Regions from separate parts of the Ligilactobacillus sp. LYQ60 genome, predicted to be linked through region 4. Evidence: predicted binding sites of a transcription regulator. Region 4 holds the regulator's gene; each other region holds the start of a gene.
What was found. The regulator Rex, encoded in region 4, represses fermentation and respiration genes when NADH is low (regulators of the CRP and FNR family bind a similar motif). The targets are predictions, from matches to a motif close to TTGTGAANTANTTCACAA.
Positions count from the first base shown of each region.

Region 1 (4,918 bases), on a different contig from region 4:
GTTGAAAAGATGGCGTCAATTCCATCAGAGCTGTATAGAGTATCGATTCCTTTACCAATATTACCCGCTAGCACAATGACTGGCGCATGCGGAGCAACGGATTTGGTTGCGCGTGCGACGCCAAAAGGAGTTTTACCATATTGTGTTTGAAAATCAATTTTTCCTTCACCCGTAAGCACAACATCAGCATCTTGGGCACGTTGTTTTAGTTTAACCGTATCGATTATTAAGTTGACCCCTGCTTTTAATTGTGCGTGGCAAAAGGCCAACAAGCCAGCTCCTAATCCTCCGGCAGCGCCGGCGCCGGGTGATAATTCAACGTTCATTCCTAAATCACGGGTAATGAGCTGGGCGTAGTGATGGAGATTTTTATCCAAAGAATTAACCATTGATGGGGTTGCCCCTTTTTGAGGGCCAAAAACCATTGCAGCACCATTTTTACCAGTAAGCGGGTTAGTAACGTCAGAAGCAATTTGGATTTGGGTATGGCTAATCCGGGGATCGATTTCCGCAATGTTAATTTGTTCTAATTTGTCCAGCATGCCACCTCCCCAGGATAGTTCTTTCCCTTTTTTATCAAGTAAGTGTGCTCCCAATGCCTGCGCCATTCCCGCACCACCGTCGACTGTTGCACTTCCGCCGATACCAATTAAGATTTTTTTGACATCATGATCAAGTGCATTTTTAATTAATTCGCCAGTACCGTAAGTGGTTGCTACTAATGGATTTAGTTCCTTTGATTGCATTAATTCCATCCCGCTGGCTGCTGCCATTTCGATTACAGCTGTTTTATGGTCGCCAAGAAGGCCGTATCGGGCGTTGATTTTACGCCCTAAGGGGTCATGTACTGGCGTTGTAATAAAATGACCATTGGTGGCATCGATTAAAGATTGGACCGTTCCTTCGCCGCCATCTGCCATTGGAATAAGTTCGTAATCTGCTTTTGGAAAAACACGTTTCATCCCGGTCATCATTAATTGGGCCGCTTCTTTGGCGGTAACTGACCCCTTAAATGAATCTGGAGCAATAACAATTTTCATTATAATCATCCTCCAATTTTATTTTATAAATGTAATAATCCGTACATTATGGTAGCAGTAATCATAGCGGCTGTTCCGCAAAGCGCCTCAAAAATGATGGCCTTGGACCGTTCTTTAATATTCATGTGCATGGCATTTTGCGTAACGTGAAAGTAGTTTCCTTGGGGAAGTGAATCGATTACGATTGCACTGCAGTGAACCATTGCTGCTGCTGCTAATGGGGCGACGCCAAAATCTAGAATTGCTTTCGAGAAAGCTTTTGTAGCCAGGATAACGCCAGTAGAAGTTGAGGCGGCAGCGCCAGACATTAATAGTCCTGACAATGGTGCAAGTAAAACGCCAGGAATATGCATTGTTTTAATTCCAGTGATTAATAATTGCGGGAACGTTGATTGCGTTATTGTTGCGCCAATTGCACCTGCTCCGATTAAGATGAGGACGACATCGGTCATTTTACTAATTCCGGTTGCCGCAAAGGAACGAAGGTGCTTCCCTTGGTGCATTGCAAGTGCACCGATTATGGCGGCAAGGGGTAAAACGTACATTGCGTCTAAATTACATTTTTCTAACCATGCTAGATGAAAAATTGCGCCAATCGGAGTCAATAACAGGAGAATGATTGCGACGGTCGGCGCAACTAATGCACTCCCAAGTGAAGGTAACTGTCTTTTGGCGTTCTCAGTATCCTTAATGTCTGCGGAAGTAACTTGACTTCCAAGGTGTTGAATACATATTACGACAATGACCGTTGTCGCTAACGTTGTCAATGCAGGAACAAAATCTGCAATCATTACTTGGCTAAGTTGCAGTCCAAAACCGTGAGCAGCGGCAATTGTATTGGCATTTGGTGAAATGATATTACCTGCTTTGCCGCCGCCCGATAAGGCAATTAGTAGGGCAAGTTTAGAGATGTTTAGCTTTTTGCCGACTTCTAGGGCAATTGGGGCCATAATAATAACCGTTACTGGAATAAATACACCTACTGCAGTAATAATCATTGAGGCCAATGCTAACGCTAAAATAGCAAACCGGTCGCCTAGTTTATGTACAATTGTTCGTGCAAGGGTATCGGCAGCGCCTGATTCCATCATTACACCTGCTAGCATTCCTGCAGCAAGGACGCGCATAACCGTACCCATTACGTTAGCGGCGCCGTGAACGATAACGTTAATTGCCTGTGTTAAGCTGGCTCCGCCCAAGATTGCACCAATTAAGGCACCAACCATTAATGAATACACCGGATTAAGCTTCTTTAAAATTAAAATGATTGCAAGGGCTAATCCCAATAATGCTCCCCACCATGTGATCATAAAATCTCCCCCTTTTTTATTGTGATAAATTATACTATATTTGCAGTTTAAGAAAGAATATGTGGGAATTCAATGTTCATTTGCATAATAATAACCGCTAAAATACAGGAATATTTGTGTATCATTGTTTTTTGCTGTGAATGCAGAACAAGTGACAAAAATCACTAGGTTACGTAAAAAAATAACCATCCACGGTGAACGAGAAATTTACGTGAATGGTACAGCTGAAAATGTTTAGTACGTTGGTTTGATTTTTAATGCTTTCGCCGCACTCAAATCCGCGTCGGGATACTTGCGTTTCAAGGCAATGAGAAGCAGGCGTTTTGCTAGTTCGCCGTTTCTAGCAAGCACCGGGCCGTGAAAGTACGTACAGAAGGTGTTTTTATGAATGGCCCCTTCCGTTCCGTCCTGACCGTTGTTTCCGTGGCCCTCGATGACTTGCCCAAGCGGCCGTTCGTTTTTTCCGAGGAAGGTCATTCCGTTGTGGTTTTCAAATCCATGGTAGATTTGTCCGGTTTCGGCATTTTTAATTTTAATGTCACCGATAAAACGGTTATTTTCCTGGGTTTCAGTGCGGTGGTCCAGGGCGTGGATCCCCTTTATCTTAGTGCCATCCGCCCCGACGTAGTATTCACCAAGAAGCTGGTAGCCTCCACAAACGGCAAGCAGCGGGCCGTCCGTTTCAATGTATTGGATAATGGCATCGCGCTTTGTTTGAATGTCATCAGAAACAACCTTTTGTTCCAGGTCTTGTCCCCCGCCAAAGAGAACCAAATCGGTGTTATCTGGGTCAAATTGCTGGTCAAGGGAAATAACTTCGGGGGTAATGTGGATGTTCATCTGCTTGGCATAGTACTGAAGCGTTAGGATATTTCCGATATCACTGTACGTATTAAGAAGGTTTCCGTATAGGTGGGTTAAGTGTAATTCGTATTTCATTACTTCATCTCCCCGTTAATGTATCCATCACTGGCAAGGAGCGCGCGCAACTGCAGCACCGCGGTGTACGTTGCGAGAACGTATACGTGTTTGGTGGGCATTTGTTTGATTGCTGTAACTACATCCTTGAGGTTTTCTTTGTGGTCAAAATGTTCTTCCGGAACGCCGGCAACCCGCAAGCGGAACGTAATATCGCGGTACCGCTCGCCACCGGTAAGAACCGCTGGAATCCGCTCGAACGGGAGGTCTTCAAACCGGCCGTCCCAAATCCAACTGGTATCAATTCCATCGGCGTAGTTCGCGTTCAGGAGGACCGCCAGCGAAAACGGTTCGTTGTCGGTTTTAATCATTTGTAATACCTGGTCTAATCCAACTGGGTTCTTAACGAGGATAAGCGTAACGTCCTTACCATCAAGGGGAATAACTTCCTGGCGGCCAAAGACCTTCTTGTCATTCGTGCTAAGTTGATGGACAATATCTTCCGGCAAAACGCCCATTTCCCGGGCAACGGCGTACGCGGCCAAGGCGTTGTAGATGTTATACGTGCCCCCAATGTGGAGGGTAATTTTATGGTTATTAATCATAAACGTTGATGATTGCGGCGTTTGGTTAACGATTGTTGTTACCTGGTAGGTTAGGCCTGGCCGGTGGAAATCACAGTGGGGGCAAAAGTACTTCCCTAGATTACCGTAAACCAGTTCCTTATACCGTAGAATGTGGTGACATTTAGGGCATAGCAATCCGTCCGTGTTAGCAGGGGCATTCTGGATTTTATCAGGCCGATTAGCAAACCCATAGTATATGATTTTGTTAGGAAGGGTTACGCTGTTGAAGATGGGTGCATCTCCGTTAGCGATAATAAGTGCATCGGGGTGCATTCGTACTCCCTTAAGGATCTTGTTATATGTGGTGTAAATTTCACCGTAGCGGTCCAGTTGGTCACGAAAAAGATTCGTGAAGACGTATGCTTTAGGGTTAACGTATTGCGAAATTAACGGGACGTTTGCCTCGTCGGTTTCAATCACCGCGAGGTGTCTTCCGCTTTTAGCTTTTTGGTTAGTTAAAAATGCCGTAACGATTCCCTGCATCATGTTTGACCCGCTGGGATTTGTTAGGATGTGCGGGAAGGCCGGGCGAAGCGCTTTAACCGTTAAATTAGTGGTAAGGGTTTTGCCGTTTGTTCCCGTAATGATAATGACCTCGTAGTTTTTAGCAAGTGTTGTTAGCACGGCTGGGTCAATTTTAAGTGCCAGGCCGCCGGGAAACGAGGTTCCGCCGCGGTGAAGGACATCGTGAAGGAGCCGGTACGATGATTTCCCCGCAAGGGCTGCAAATGAACTTCTAAGTGTCATGCCTTTATTATCCTTTCGTATCAAAAGCTTCCCCTGAATTTTATCATAAAACGAGTGCGGCGGCGGGATCGGACTACCAGTTGGTGCATTTTAGCGTAAAATCAGCTATACTTAGACGGAAAGACTGATAGAGGATGTGAAGTAGGGTGGCACAGCTTTTTTTTCGGTACGGTGCAATGAACAGTGGGAAAACCATTGAAATTTTAAAGGTGGCCCATAACTACGAAGAAGAAGGAAAACAGGTCATCATCATGACGAGCAGTGTTGATGATCGGGC
Region 1 covers NZ_JBJFZV010000001.1:450,012-454,929, reverse strand. The annotation lists gene ACI3EZ_RS02190 (glycerate kinase) at 1-1,040, opposite strand, end outside; gene ACI3EZ_RS02185 (GntP family permease) at 1,064-2,350, opposite strand; gene ACI3EZ_RS02180 (type 1 glutamine amidotransferase) at 2,585-3,289, opposite strand; gene ACI3EZ_RS02175 (MurT ligase domain-containing protein) at 3,289-4,641, opposite strand; gene ACI3EZ_RS02170 (thymidine kinase) at 4,788-4,918, shown strand, end outside.
Region 1: the regulator Rex is predicted to act here: its motif matches at 2,370-2,387, upstream of ACI3EZ_RS02185 (GntP family permease).

Region 2 (4,918 bases), on a different contig from region 4:
TGGGTTTGTTAAAGTGATCTTTGTGGCCTTCTTTATGGGGTTGATTGATAAACTTGGCCGGAAGCGGCTTCTTGTTTGGGGCGGATATGCCATGGCGGCATGTATGTTTCTCCTGGCATTTGCCTTTGATCAGACAAGTATTAGCCGGTTATTCGATATCTTTATTTTTGCACTAATCATTATTCATACGAGTGCATTTGAAATGTCCTGGGGTGGCGGTACCTGGGTCTTAATTTCTGAAATGTTCCCGAACCGGATTCGGGGGCGGGCTTCATCAATTGCATCAGCAGCGTTGTGGGCCGCAACGTATGCTGTAACGCAGCTATTCCCAATGATGCTTGCCCATCTTGGTGATGTGTGGACGTTTATTATTTTCGGAATTTGCTGTGTTACTATGGGGTTGTTTGTTAAATTCTGTTTCCGTGAAACGGCTGGTAAGTCCCTCGAGCAGATTGAGGCTGATACCGTTCGGGATGAGTAACGAGTAGGTGAAGAAAATGAGTGAAATCTTAACGATGGGCGAACCACTTGCTGTTTTGGCATCAACGGAAAGTGATGTGCGGTTAGAAAACGTGACCCACTTTGATCGCTACCTTGGTGGTGCGGAATTAAACGTTGCGGTTGGTGCCCGGCGGTTAGGGCACAGTGTCTCTTACGTTTCACAAGTGGGAAATGATCCGTTTGGCAACTTTGTCCGGAATCAAATTCAGGCACAGGGAATTGATGATCAGTATCTGTTTGTTGATCCGGATCACTGGACGGGGCATCAAATTAAGGACCACGTAACCCACGGTGACCCAGCGGTGTATAATTATCGGTCTGACTCAGCCGCATCCCATTTTAAATTAAAAAACGTTGACCGGGTGAGTCTCAGAAACGTTACGGTAGGACACTTAACAGGAATTTTTCCGGCAATTTCGATGGCAGCAAACTGCGCATTTACGGCTTTATTAGATCGAATGCAGCGCGAGGGTGTTTTTATTACGTTTGACACTAATCTTCGCCCTGCGTTATGGGCAACCCGGGAAGTGATGCGCTTGCAGGTGAATGCGTTTGCTCGTCAGGCAGATATGGTTCTTCCAGGGGTTACGGAAGGAAGGCTGTTAGTCGGAACTGATGATCCGGAAAAAATTGCTGACTTCTACCTTAAAGGACGGCCGCGAATCGTCATCGTTAAGGTTGGTGCCCGGGGAGCGTTTGTAAAAACGAAGTCCGGGGAAAAGATGATGGTGCCCGGTTTTGCCGTTAAGCACGTTGTTGACACCGTTGGTGCAGGTGATGGGTTTGCATTGGGGGTGATTACGGCATTGCTTGAAGGAAAAACGTTGCGAAGCGCTGTTATGCGGGGAAACGCAATTGGTGCAATGCAGGTGCAGGTTGCTGGTGACGAAGGGGGATATCCGTCCCCGGCAGAGTTAGCGGCCTTTTACCGGGCGGAAGGTGTTCAGGAAGAAGTTTTTGAAGGAGGAGAAGAGAATGAAACGTGTTGACGTGTTAAATCAAGTTGTTCAATCAGGAGTTGTTGCGGTAGTTCGTGGAACTCGGGAACAGGCCTACCAAACGGCAAAGGCATGCATCGCGGGGGACGTTAAGGCAATTGAATTGACATTTACGGTTCCGGAGGCTGATAAAGTAATTGCTCAGTTGAATGAGGAATATGGCGATGACGATGAGGTAATTATTGGTGCTGGAACCGTCATGGACGCAATTACTGCGCGAATTGCGATGATTGCAGGCGCTAAGTTTATCGTTAGCCCGACCTTTGATAAGGAGACGGCGTTGTTGTGTAACAAGTACCAAGTGCCATACATGCCAGGGTGTATGTCCGTTACCGAAATTCAAACGGCCATGGAGTATGGTTCAGACATTGTCAAGGTCTTTCCTGGGAGTGTTGTTGGGAACGGGTTCGTTAGCGCTGTGAAGGCCCCAATTCCGTACGCAAACATTATGCCAACCGGGGGAGTTGCCTTGGAAAACATGAAGGACTGGTACGCAAAGGGTGTTGTTGTTGTCGGGGCTGGAAGTAACCTGGTTGGACCTGCTGATCAAGGTGATTATGCCGCGGTTACCGCTAATGCTAAGAAGTACCGGGCCGAGATTCAGCGGATTAAGGGGACAAAATAACCCTTAGTGATAGTAGAATAAGATATTAATGTAGTAACCGTTTTATTGAAAGTCAGGGTAACGTCCCGGGCTTTTTTTATGGCTATCAGTAGGATGCTTTTCTTAAGTATGGGTGGTAGAATAGGCGACCGTAAGAGAGTTTAGTTTAAAAGGAGGAAAGAGAATTGTTACACCGGTTATTTGCATTAATTGCGGTTTCAATGACCCTGCAAGCGGCACCGGCTGGGGTGGTTCTTATAAACTACGGCCACACGCACTGGTCACCGGTTGACCAGGCACAATTGCGGGAAATCAAAAACCATCACCATCATCGGAAGTAGATGGACGGTTTTATGTTTGATTCCATTGACATGGTTGGTTACTGAACTATGTTGGTGGAATCTTATTGGGTAATAGTATAGAAAAGTGCAATTTTGAAGTTTTAGTGGTTGTGCTACCGGGGATTGTTTTTACGATAGTTACAATATTAATTGCATGATTAACATCGTATTAGTTTGGACTATCGTCATAGCTTTGGCTAAGGTGCATCGCGGGTTTTCCGTGATGTGCTTTTTAAATTGAACCATTTTAAATGACATTTTAGCATGATTTGATAATTATTTCACATATAAAAATAGGCGATTTAGATTTACATTTTGTAAATTCAATCAACATTATTAGTACGCTAAATCACTCGTTAATAAAATTTTGCCGCTGATTGATTTATTTTCCAGAAAACGCTTGCACGTATATATATATATACTGGGGTTGTAGGCATGTAGACGACTTTTGGATCCAGATAAATTTGCAGCCTAAAAGTAATTGATTATGCGGGAGTGATTACTATGAGTATGACTATTTCGGTCATTAAGGAGCAAAAAGAGGGAGAGGCTCGTGTTGCTGCTACCCCCGAGAATGTGAAAAAAATGGTAAACTCTGGGAACACTGTCTTAGTAGAAAAAGATGCTGGTATTGGATCGGGTTTTTCTAACCAGGAGTATGAAGAAGCTGGCGCCAAGATTGTGAGTCATGCAGAGGCATGGAATCAGGGTAATTTGATGATTAAGGCTAAAGAACCAGTTGAAGAAGAGTACAAATACTTCAAGGAAGGAAAAATTGTCTGGGGATTCCAGCATTTAGCGTCAGCTCCACAAACTGTAAAGGCGATGATGGATGCTAAGATGACCGCTATTGGGGCAGAAACCGTTGTGCATAATGGAAAACTTGAATTATTAGCGCCAATCAGTAGGATGACCGGACAACGTTCTGTGATTATGGGGGCGTATTATCTAGAAGCACAACACCAAGGTGAAGGGATTCTTATTACTGGGTTAGACGAAGGCGATATTCATATTCCTGCCGGTCGGGTAGTAATCTTTGGCGGTGGTAATGCGGCTGAAGGCGCCGCTCAAGTTGCCCTTGGATTAGGAGCATCTGTTGTAATTATTGAATTAAATGATGACCGGATTAAGGAACTGCAGAACATGTATGCCGGTAAGGATGTTCGGGTGGTTAAATCAAACGAGGAAAATCTTGCTAGGGAGATTAAAGAAGCAGATATCTTTGTTTCGACTATCCTTATTCCGGGGGCTCGGCCACCAAAGCTGGTAAAGGAATACATGGTTAAATCAATGAAAAAGGGATCGGTGATTGTTGATATGTCGATTGACCAGGGGGGGTCAGTTGAAACCATGCATGCAACGACGATTGATGATCCGGTATACGTAAAATATGGTGTTGTGCATTATGGTGTTCCTAACCAACCGGGTGCTGTTCCCCGGACATCTACCATGGCACTCGCTCAAGGTAATTTGCCATATCTGTTGGAGATTGCGGATAAGGGAATTGATGCAGCAATCCGTGAGGATGGATCACTACGTTCAGGCGTGAATGTATACAAGGGTGATGTAACTAATAAAGGGTTAGCGGATTCATTGAATTTGCCATACACAGAATTATAAAGATCAAATTTGGGGGGATTTGAAATGAGTAATTCTTTGGTTGAAAAAACCGCAAAGTACTGTAATATTAAAGACATCATGGATGCACGGGCACACATTAGTAAGTATGCCCGGCGGACGCCCTTGTTACGCTCGTGGTTTTTGGGCGAAGAGGTAACTGGTGGAGAGGTATACCTTAAGCTTGAAAATATGCAATTAACTGGGTCGTTTAAGTTCCGTGGTGCTAATAATTTTATGCAGCATTTATCATCAGAGCAAGCAAAGCGTGGGGTAATTGCAGCCTCAGCTGGTAATCACGCTCAAGGGATTGCACTTTCTGGCTCAATGTTGGGAATTGAAACGTATATTGTAATGCCGGAAGAGGCGCCGCAATTAAAGCGGGACGCTACAGCAGGATACGGTGGACACGTTGATATTCATGGTGCAACCTTTGATGATGCGCATGAGTGGATGTTTGAACGTGCAAAAAAGGAAGGACTAACCGTTGCCGATCCCTTTAACGACCGCCTTGTAATCGCTGGTCAGGGAACGATTGGATTAGAAATCTTAGATGATCTGTGGGATGTCGATACAGTGATTGTTCCTGTTGGTGGTGGCGGATTAATGTCGGGGATTGCAACTGCTATAAAATCGTTTAATCCGGATGTTCACGTGGTAGGAGTTCAGTCGGAGAATGTTCACGGAATGGCCCGTTCGATTGACAAAGGTAGTCGGACATATCATCATGATGACTTTACCATCGCTGATGGAACGGATGTTGCAATGCCAGGTACAATAACATTCCCAATTTGTCAGAATCTAGTTGATGAAATGGTAATCGTCAGTGAAGAGGAAATTGCGCGTGCAATGAAAGA
Region 2 covers NZ_JBJFZV010000005.1:43,577-48,494, forward strand. The annotation lists gene ACI3EZ_RS05630 (sugar porter family MFS transporter) at 1-481, shown strand, start outside; gene ACI3EZ_RS05635 (sugar kinase) at 498-1,490, shown strand; gene ACI3EZ_RS05640 (bifunctional 2-keto-4-hydroxyglutarate aldolase/2-keto-3-deoxy-6-phosphogluconate aldolase) at 1,477-2,124, shown strand; gene ACI3EZ_RS05645 (hypothetical protein) at 2,289-2,444, shown strand; gene ACI3EZ_RS05650 (alanine dehydrogenase) at 2,955-4,064, shown strand; gene tdcB (bifunctional threonine ammonia-lyase/L-serine ammonia-lyase TdcB) at 4,089-4,918, shown strand, end outside.
Region 2: the regulator Rex is predicted to act here: its motif matches at 2,714-2,731, upstream of ACI3EZ_RS05650 (alanine dehydrogenase).

Region 3 (4,918 bases), on a different contig from region 4:
TAAAAATTCACGTTCAATAACCGTGACTTTTTGGCCCATTTCGGCGGCCCGAATAGCAGCGACATAGCCGCCGGGGCCCGCTCCGATAACAACTGTATCTAAGTCAATTGCAAAATCACCAACAACCATTATCTATCCCTCCATTAACAGCAGTGCCGGGTCACTCAGTAACTCCTTCAGCCGGTTCATTGCTCGTTGACCCGTTCCACCATCAATAATCCGGTGATCAAAGGCCATCGAGAGTTTCAGTACCCGGGCAATTTGGATCTGATCATCCACTACAACCGGTTCCTTAACAATCTTTCCCATCCCAAGGATTGCAACGTTCGGCGGTGCAATCAGTGGTGAGAAGAAGCCACCACCAAGAGAGCCAATATTTGTAATTGACATTCCTGTGTGGGCCATGTCACCTGACGTCAGTTTGCCATCCCGGGCCTTCGTGGCATTATCGGCAATGTCCCGTGCAAGGGCAAACAAACTCTTCTTATCCGCATCCTTAACGTTTGGTACGAATAACCCCTTGTCAGTATCCGTTGCGATTCCAACGTTAACGTAGTCGTGATAAACAATTTCGTTAGTTGTCAGATCAAGGGACGCATTTAATACCGGGAATTCCTTCATTACAATTGCCAACGCCTTCGTAATGTAGGCCATAAATGTCAGGTGAATTCCTCGGTCAGCGGCCATCTCCTTGTATTTCTTCCGGTGATCCCACAGTTTATCAACCACTACATCATCGTACAAGTGGAAATGTGGAATCTGGGACCAGCTGGCTGCCATTGTCTTAGCGGTTGCTTTCCGAACACCGGACATCTTTTCCCGGTGATCAGGCCAGTCAGCATCAGTTGCAATCGGCTGTGGTGCAGGTGATGCCGAAACTGTAGCTACCGGAGCACTTTCAGCAGCTTTAGCAGCTCCCGGTTGTGGAACCCCACCATTCTGCAAGAAGTTTTCCACGTCGCTCTTTAGAACCTGACCATGATTTCCGGTTCCCTTAATCTGGGCAATATCAACGTCATGCTCGCGTGCAAAGGCCCGAACAGCGGGCATTGCCAAAACCGGTAAACTGTGGTCCTGGGCTACAAATGCCGCCGGCTTCACTGCTGGTTGTTCGGCAGCCGGTGCCGCAGGTGCGGACGATGCTGACTCTTCTACGGCCGGTGCCGCGGATGACGCATCGTCTTCTTCTGGAGCGGCATCTTCTGGAACATCCCCATCAATTTCAATTTCAACCAACGGGTCACCAACACTGGCAGTATCTCCTTCAGGAACCAAAATCTTACTAATAATCCCACTCACTGGTGACGGAATTTCCTCAACAGATTTATCGTTTTCGATTTGAACTAGGTCACCATCTTCTTCGACCTTGTCGCCTGGCTGAACATGCCACTCGCCGATTGTTCCTTCGGCGATTCCCTCCCCAATATCAGGGAGCTTAAATTCATACTTACTCATATCGTTCCTCCTCAGTTCTAGAAATTCACCGTTTCTTTAACCTGGGCAACAATATCCCGGGTATTTGGAATCCACGCACCCTCTGCTTCACCGAACGGGTACGGAGTATCTGGCGCCGTAACCTGAGCAATCGGGGCTGATAATGACAGAATTCCCTTTTCAGCAATTAACCCAGCGACCTGATTACTAATTCCTGCACGTCGCTGAGCTTCCTGAACTAATACAGCCCGGCCTGTTTTCTTAACTGATGCAAGGATTGTTTCTTCATCCAATGGTGCAACCGTCCGCAGGTCTACAACTTCGGCGTTAATCCCGTCCTTCGCAAGCTGGTCAGCTGCTTTTAAGGCTTCCCGCACCATTGCACCGTACGCGATAATGGAAACGTCCGTTCCTTCGCGCTTAACGGCTGCCTTGTCCAGCGGAACAGTGTACTCTTCGTCCGGAACATCCTGTTTGAATGACCGGTACAACTTCATGTGTTCCAAGAAAACAACCGGATCATCCGACCGTACGGAAGAAATTAACAATCCCTTCGCATCGTATGGATCACTTGGAATAACCACCCGTAATCCCGGACACTGAGCAACTAATCCTTCCAAACTGTCGGAGTGCAGTTCTGGTGTGTGCACCCCTCCACCAAACGGTGACCGGATGGTAATTGGCATCTTCCGCGTTCCCCCCATCCGGAACTGTTCCCGGGAAATTTGACCAGCGATTTCGTCCATTGTTTCATAAACAAACCCAAAGAACTGGATCTCTGGAACTGGCCGGAATCCTTGAAGAGCCAAGCCACAGGCCAAACCGCCAATTCCTGATTCGGCTAACGGTGTATCAAAAACACGCTCCTCACCATGCGTTGCCTGTAACCCTTCAGTGGCCCGGAACACACCGCCGTTTTTCCCAACGTCTTCACCGAAAACTAAAATCTTATCATCCCGCGCCATTTCCTGGTCAAGCGCCTGAGTAATCGCCTTAATCATCGTTGTCTTCGTCATTGTTACTTGGCCTCCTTTGCTTTGAATTTGTCCGCTTCTGCCTGAACGCTAGCAGGAACATCATTGTATTCATTCTCAAAGAATTCGCTGATCTTCTGCGCCGGAGTAGCTTCAACCTTTTCCATCGCAGCATCAATCTGTTGGTTGACCGCGTCACTCCAAGCGGCCTCCTGCTTATCATCCCATAGTTTCTTGCTTTCAAGGAACTTCCGCATCCGAATAACCGGATCCTTCTTATGCCACTCATCCTCTTCAGACTTTGAGCGGTACCGCTTCGGGTCATCTCCAGATAACGTATGCGGTCCATACCGGTACGTTAACGTTTCAATCAATACCGGCCCGTTCCCAGCTGCTGACCAATCCCGGGCAGCCTTTGTCACGGCGTAAACAGCCAGGGCATCCATTCCGTCAACCTGAACACCAGGAATTCCGACAGCAACGGCCTTCTGCGCTAATGTCTTCGCAGCTGTCTGTTTCTTCCGCGGAACGGAAATTGCGTACCCGTTATTTTGAACAATGAAAACTGCTGGCGCCTTAAATGCTCCCGCAAAGTTCATTCCTTCGTAGTAGTCCCCTTGTGAGGTCCCACCATCACCGGTGTAGGTGTAAGCAACGTTTGCCTTCCCATTCTTCTTAATTCCCAAAGCAACCCCGGCCGTCTGGACGTATTGGGCTCCAATGATAATTTGCGGCGGCATTGCGTTAAGGCCTTCCGGATACTCATTTCCAACAACGTGCCCCCGCGACCACAAAAAGGCCTTCTCAAGCGGTAGACCGTGATGAATTAACTGCGGTACATCCCGGTATGCCGGGAGCAAGAAATCTTCCTTTTCCATCGCAAAGTTCGATCCCATTTGACTAGCTTCTTCTCCTGAAGTCGGCGCAAAGAAGCCTAATCGTCCTTGCCGGTTAAGTTTAGTGGAACGGTCATTTAAAATTCGCGACCACAACATTTGCTTATATAATTCAACCAACTGCTCGTCAGTTAAGTCGGGCATTAAATCTGGATTAACTACTTTTCCCTCTTTGTCTAACACCTGGTAGGTCTTAATCTCTGGGGAAACGTTGAGTTTATCAAAATCAAGTTTTGCCATCTGACTGCCTCCTCGTCTATGTGAAACTCCTTTTATTGAGTAACCGTTTACATCCTAATTATAGCGTGCTTCTTCGTGTTCGTAAATTTTGTGAATTTTCTTCATTTCTATTTTCAACAAAAATACACAATTATAGGGATTTTCATAGCATAAAAAGATGATTTAACCATAATTTGTGATAATTAGCACATCTTCCTTTTAAGTCTTACTAATTTAATTACATAAATTAAAGGAGCCACAACCTAGATTGTAGCTCCTCCATCAATATCTGCTTTTACGTTTACCGCCGCTTGTGCTCAATGTCCAAGTCATCCTCTAACTCATCAACCTGCTGGCGAACCTGCTGGTAATCAGCATTGGTTGTCCGCGCCATCAACACATCGCACCGCGCTGCTCGCACCACGTACGAAGCCACCGATCCAACAACAATCCGCTGAATAAGCGTCTTCCCACTCGTTCCAACAATAATCAGGTCATTTTGGTATTCTGGTTGAAAATCCTTCACAATAACGTTCTTAGGATTCCCAAACCGCAAATGAACATGAACTTTATCGGCATCAAGGCCCCGCTTCTCCACAATAATCCGTTTAAGTTTTGTCATGAAGTCCTCGTTGCGGTGCTCAATCTCGTATACCTTTTCCCCGTCAAGGGCAATCCCTGCCCCGCCGTATTCCAAGGCATTCAAGTCCAACACCCGCAAAACGTCCAGGACGGCCCCTGTCCGTTTTACCGTCTCAATCGCTGTGTTGAGGGCAACAAAGGAGTTGTCCGAACCATCAATACAAACCAAAATCCGGTCATACGTTTGTTCTTCCATCACGACTCACCATCTTTCTTTTACCTACTTTTAGGATAACGTTTTCACAATGATACTTCAAGGGATGGTCGGCGATTTCCCCCAATAAATTCAAAAAAATCGATTACTTTACCTGAATTCCTCCGATAATCGTCGCAAGGGCGTAAGCATACATTATAATCACGGGCAGTCGACTTAAAGCAGCCAGTAAGTTACCACGCTGAATCCGCTCCCCTCGCCACCAGGAGATTGCCCGCCGGCCGTAACGAACAATTATCCAAATTAGCGCTATACCGCTCAATAACGTAAAAGCCACCATAAAGAACGGAATGTGCAACCGCTCAATTAGCTGTAAACCAATACTTAGCCCCAAGTTGTTGAAAATATGGGCCGCAATTGACCACTTAATTCCGTAACGAAAGGCAATGTAACCCAACAGCAGTCCCATTAAAAACGCAAACGGGGTTTGAATAATATTCCCATGAGCGCACGCAAACAATACGGCTGATACTACGATTGCTAGCTTTGCTCCAAGCGGTTGGAGCCGCCGCATCACAAATCCACGGAAAACAAGTTCC
Region 3 covers NZ_JBJFZV010000005.1:52,091-57,008, reverse strand. The annotation lists gene lpdA (dihydrolipoyl dehydrogenase) at 1-129, opposite strand, end outside; gene ACI3EZ_RS05695 (dihydrolipoamide acetyltransferase family protein) at 133-1,455, opposite strand; gene ACI3EZ_RS05690 (alpha-ketoacid dehydrogenase subunit beta) at 1,473-2,450, opposite strand; gene pdhA (pyruvate dehydrogenase (acetyl-transferring) E1 component subunit alpha) at 2,453-3,544, opposite strand; gene ACI3EZ_RS05680 (universal stress protein) at 3,825-4,361, opposite strand; gene ACI3EZ_RS05675 (CPBP family intramembrane glutamic endopeptidase) at 4,465-4,918, opposite strand, start outside.
Region 3: the regulator Rex is predicted to act here: its motif matches at 3,718-3,735, upstream of pdhA (pyruvate dehydrogenase (acetyl-transferring) E1 component subunit alpha).

Region 4 (4,918 bases):
ACCCGGGATGACGCAGCCGGCGAGGCGTACGATAAGGTAGGACGCGTTTTAGGAGTTGCGTATCCAGCAGGGAAGGAACTAGATATGATGGCCCACCAGGGGTGTGATACGTTTAATTTTCCCCGGGCGATGTTGCAAGAAGATAACCTTGACTTTAGCTTTAGTGGATTAAAGAGTGCGTTTATTAATACGGTGCACCATGCTGATCAGGTAGGTGAACAGCTTTCACGAGACGACCTTGCAGCTAGTTTCCAACAGGCCGTTGTAGACATTCTTGTGACGAAAACCACGCGGGCTCTTCACCAGTACCCGGCAACCCGGCAATTGATTCTAGCTGGTGGCGTGGCTGCAAACACGGGGTTGCGTAGTCAATTAACGGCGGCCATGCAGGCTTTTCCGCACGTGGAACTTTTGCAAGCACCGTTACAGCTGTGTGGTGATAATGCTGCGATGATTGGTGCGGCTGGGACGATGCTTTACCGTCATGGGGTGCGGGCGGGCCTTGATCTTAATGCCGACCCGGCCCTTGAGTTCCCGTACTTAGATGAAATTGAAGGGTGATCGTAAAAAACAGACGAGCACGTGGAAGTTGATCATTTTTCCATGCTCGTCTGTTTTAGTGTATACCAAAGCTGCTGATCTATTGTTCGTCCTCTTCAAGGGCTAATGCCGCTTCTTCCCACTCTTGTTCAGCCTCTTTGAGTTGTGGAACAATGGTATCGAGTTGTTTTTGTAGGTCCGTTAGTTTTCCAAGATCATTACTATGTGTAGCCATCTCCTTTTCAAGTTCATCTTTTTGGGCTTCAAGGGTAGCCATCTGCTTTTCCGCCTGCTGTACGGCCCGCTCTAACTTCCGGTGAGCCCGTTGCTGGGCTTTTTGGGTGGCGAAGTCCTGCTTGCTATTTGTTGCTGGAGTGGTTGCCTTAAAAGCCGGAGCAACCTCTTTGGCCTGAGCGGCTTGAAGGTGAGCTTGTTCGTCCCGTTTTTGAACGTAGTAATCGTAGTCTCCAAGGTAAAGCGTACTTCCAGTCGGGGCGAGTTCTAAGACGTTAGTGGTGACCTGATTAATGAAGTACCGGTCGTGGGAAACCATTAACACGGTTCCTGAAAAATCCTTAACCGCTTGTTCTAGAACTTCTTTACTTTCAATGTCGAGGTGGTTGGTTGGTTCATCAAGGACCAGCAGGTTATCGTGGTTTAAGGCGAGCTTAGTAAGTAAAAGGCGCGCTTTTTCTCCCCCGGAGAGGTTGACAACCTTTTTTTGGACATCGTCACCGCTGAAAAGGAAACTCCCTAAAACGGAGCGAATATCCCGTTCCAGCATTGTTCGGTGATCGTCCCATACTTCATCGAGAACGGTTTTATCGGCGTGCAGGACCTGGTGCTCCTGGTCGTAGTACCCCACGGTTACGTTTGTTCCGCGGGTGGCACTACCGTGAATGAACGGAATTATGCCCAAGATACTTTTAAGTAGGGTGGATTTTCCCGTTCCGTTCGGTCCGACGATGGTTAGGACCTGATGTTTTTTTAATTCAAAGTCAATGGGGGCGGCTAATTGATGCCCATTATAGCCAATTGCGGCGTCCTTTACCGTTAGAACGATATTGCCACTTTCCTTTTCTGGGGTAAACGTAAACCGCATGGTTCGTTCACTGCTAGCGGGTTTATCCAGGCGTTCCATTTTTTCTAATTGTTTCCGGCGGCTTTGGGCTCGTTTGGTGGTTGAGGCCCGGACGATGTTTTTATTGACAAACTCCTCCATTTCATGGATTTTTGCCTGTTGTTTTTCGTAGGCCTTCCACGCAGCTTTCTGCCGGTTGGCGCGTTCTTTAACGTACTGGGAGTAGTTCCCGGTGTAGTGGGTGCTGGTGCCATTTTCAATTTCGTAAACCTGATTTACAATCCGGTCAAGGAAATACCGGTCGTGGGAAACAATTAGCAAAGCCCCCTGGTACGATTGAATGTAGTTTTCCAACCAGGTAAGCGTGGCAATGTCGAGGTGATTGGTTGGTTCGTCAAGAATCAGCAGATCTCGTTTTTCGAGCAAAAGCTTTGCCAAAGCTAATCGCGTCTTTTGCCCCCCAGAGAGGGTGTCGACCGGGCGGTCATAATCCTCGGAGAAAAATTTAAATCCGGTGAGAACGGACTTAATCTCTGTTTCGTAACCGTAGCCATTTTGTTCCTTAAAATCGTGTTGTAGCTGATCGTAGTGGTTGAGGAGTTGTTGGTATTGGGGGGCGGTCGGATCCGTTGGGGGATTAGCTATTTGTTCCTCTAACTGGTGAATTTCCGCCTCCATTTTTTGAAGGGGAGCAAACACGCTTAACATTTCATCATATAAGGTGCGCCCCGACGATAAGCCAGCGTTTTGGGCAAGATAACCGATGGTGAGGTCCTTACGCCGAATAATTTGCCCTTCATCTGGTTCAGCTTCCCCCGTTAGCATCTTGATTAGGGTGGATTTGCCCGCACCATTTCGGCCGACTAATGCAATCCGGTCGCCGTCTTGAATATCCAGGTTAACGTTGTGGAAAAGGGTATCAGCCCCAAAGTGGCGGGCAACTTTTTGTGCTTGGAGCAGTATCATGGTATGCATCCTTTCGTTCAGAGTAATAATCCTATTCATTTTAGCATACGTTTTTCGAAAGACGTATAAAGAGATTGTGAAATTATCAGGTTAATTCGTATTAATATCAACGTTTATGTTATAGTTGCTTGTGAAGACTAATTGAAGGGAGTTTCATGGAATGGCAAAAATTCCACAGGCAACTGCGCGGCGGTTACCCATTTACTACCGTTATCTTAATTTTCTTAAGGATGCGGGGAAAGAACGGGTTTCTTCAACGGAACTTGCCGAGGCGGTTAAGATTGATTCAGCAACAATTCGGCGGGATTTCTCGTACTTTGGCGCTCTTGGGAAACGCGGGTACGGGTACCATGTTGATAGTTTACTAGCATTTTTTAAGAAGACCCTAAGTCAAGATAAGTTAACAAACGTGGCGTTAATTGGGGTTGGAAACTTGGGGCACGCGCTCCTTAATTTTAATTTCCATCAGAGTAACAACGTGCGGATCAGTGCAGCATTTGATATCAACGATGATATTACCGGAACAATCCAAAATGGGGTGCCGGTTTATCCGATGGCGGATATGCAAGAGCAGTTGACTATTCAGCAAATTGAGGTGGCGATCCTCACGGTGCCGGCATCCGTTGCTCAAAACGTTGCTGACCAGATGATTGCAGCGGGGGTGAAGGGAATTTTGAACTTTACCCCGATGCGAATTGCGGCGCCGGAAACGGTTCGAATTCAGAACGTGGATTTGACGAACGAATTGCAGACACTAATCTACTTCCTGGATCATTTTGGGCCGAAGAAGGATGAAGAATAATAATTGTAAGGAAGAACATTAAAAACGTGTTCCAAGCAGGTGGTTAAGAACCAATTATTTGGAACACGTTTTTTTATATTTTTTGAAGCATTGATTTAAATTGGAATGTAAGGCGGGGATTATGTGAAAATACTGCAACTTTTCGGATAAAGTCAATACTGAGTTTTTTAGCATCAAGATTTTTAATTGTACTAACGTTTTTATGCATTAGTGATTCGGGCAAAATTGTCACAAATTGTGAAGTCATAATTAACTTTATTAACGCTTCACTGTAATCGACTTCGTGAATTTCTGGTAGTGAAAGTCCCAATTTTCTAAAAATTTGAACTATTCTTGAATGAATAGGACAGTACTGTGGATACATTAGTAATTGAAGTTGTTGAAGATCTTTGGGGGTAACCATTGAAGCGGAAATTGATTGAAGAACAGCAGTTTGCCCAACAACATAATAGGGTTCTTCGTATAAAGTATTACTAAAAATTTGTCCGTGAAGTTGGTCACTGAACGCTTCATCCATAAAAATGACATCAAGTTGCTCCTGGTTAAATGGGGTAATTAATTCATATATTTTATTTGTTGATACATATTTATGTGTTTCTGAAATAATCTTAAGTAACTGGTGGGAATCAAAAGCGGTAGCGATACTATTAAGTGTTCCTACCTTAGTACTGTTAAGTGGTGGGGTGGATTTATCGGATGAAAAATAAAAGAGCTTTTGGATATCCGCAACTATTTTACGAGCTTTAGAATAGAACTCTTTACCGTCATTTGTTAAGGAAACCCCCTGAGAAGTCCGGTTTAGTACAAGGTGCGTAATTTTTTTACTGATAGCTGGTTGTGATATTAAAAGGCACTGTACGTTAATGGTAAGCGGGTGAGTGTCTATGCTTACCCTGATGCAGCTAAAATTCCGTGGGTTAACCAGGATGGTGTTGAAATTGTTTTAGAATGTTCTGGATTTTATACCTCCGCAACTAAAGTGCAGGCCCATTTAAAAGCTGGGGCAAAAAAAGTATTGATCTCTGCTCCAGCGGGAGATGTTAAGACAGTTGTATACAACGTTAATCATAATATTTTGAATGAATCAGATACAATTATTTCAGCTGGATCATGCACTACTAATAGTTTGGCGCCGTTGGCGTACTTCTTGAATCAGGACTTTGGAATCAAGTTGGGAACAATGACAACCGTGCATGCTTACACGGCATCCCAAAAATTACAGGATGGGCCCAATAATAATCCGCGGTCAGCGCGGGCTGCAGCAGAGAATACCGTGCCGCATTCAACGGGGGCGGCGAAGGCAATTGGACGGGTCATTCCAGAATTGGCTGGACGATTGAAAGGACACGCGCAGCGGGTGCCAGTAGTTGACGGGTCAATTACTGAGTTGGTTACGGTTCTAAATAAAAAAGTGACGGCTGATGAAATTAATGAGACATTAAGAAAACATACCGTTGACAACCCATCATTTGGTTTTAACGATGATGAGATTGTATCTTCAGATGTGATTGGTACGACGTTTGGCGGTA
Region 4 covers NZ_JBJFZV010000006.1:25,216-30,133, reverse strand. The annotation lists gene tsaD (tRNA (adenosine(37)-N6)-threonylcarbamoyltransferase complex transferase subunit TsaD) at 1-561, shown strand, start outside; gene ACI3EZ_RS06135 (ATP-binding cassette domain-containing protein) at 641-2,587, opposite strand; gene ACI3EZ_RS06130 (redox-sensing transcriptional repressor Rex) at 2,748-3,389, shown strand; gene ACI3EZ_RS06125 (LysR substrate-binding domain-containing protein) at 3,463-3,945, opposite strand; partial or broken gene ACI3EZ_RS06120 (type I glyceraldehyde-3-phosphate dehydrogenase) at 4,264-4,918, shown strand, end outside.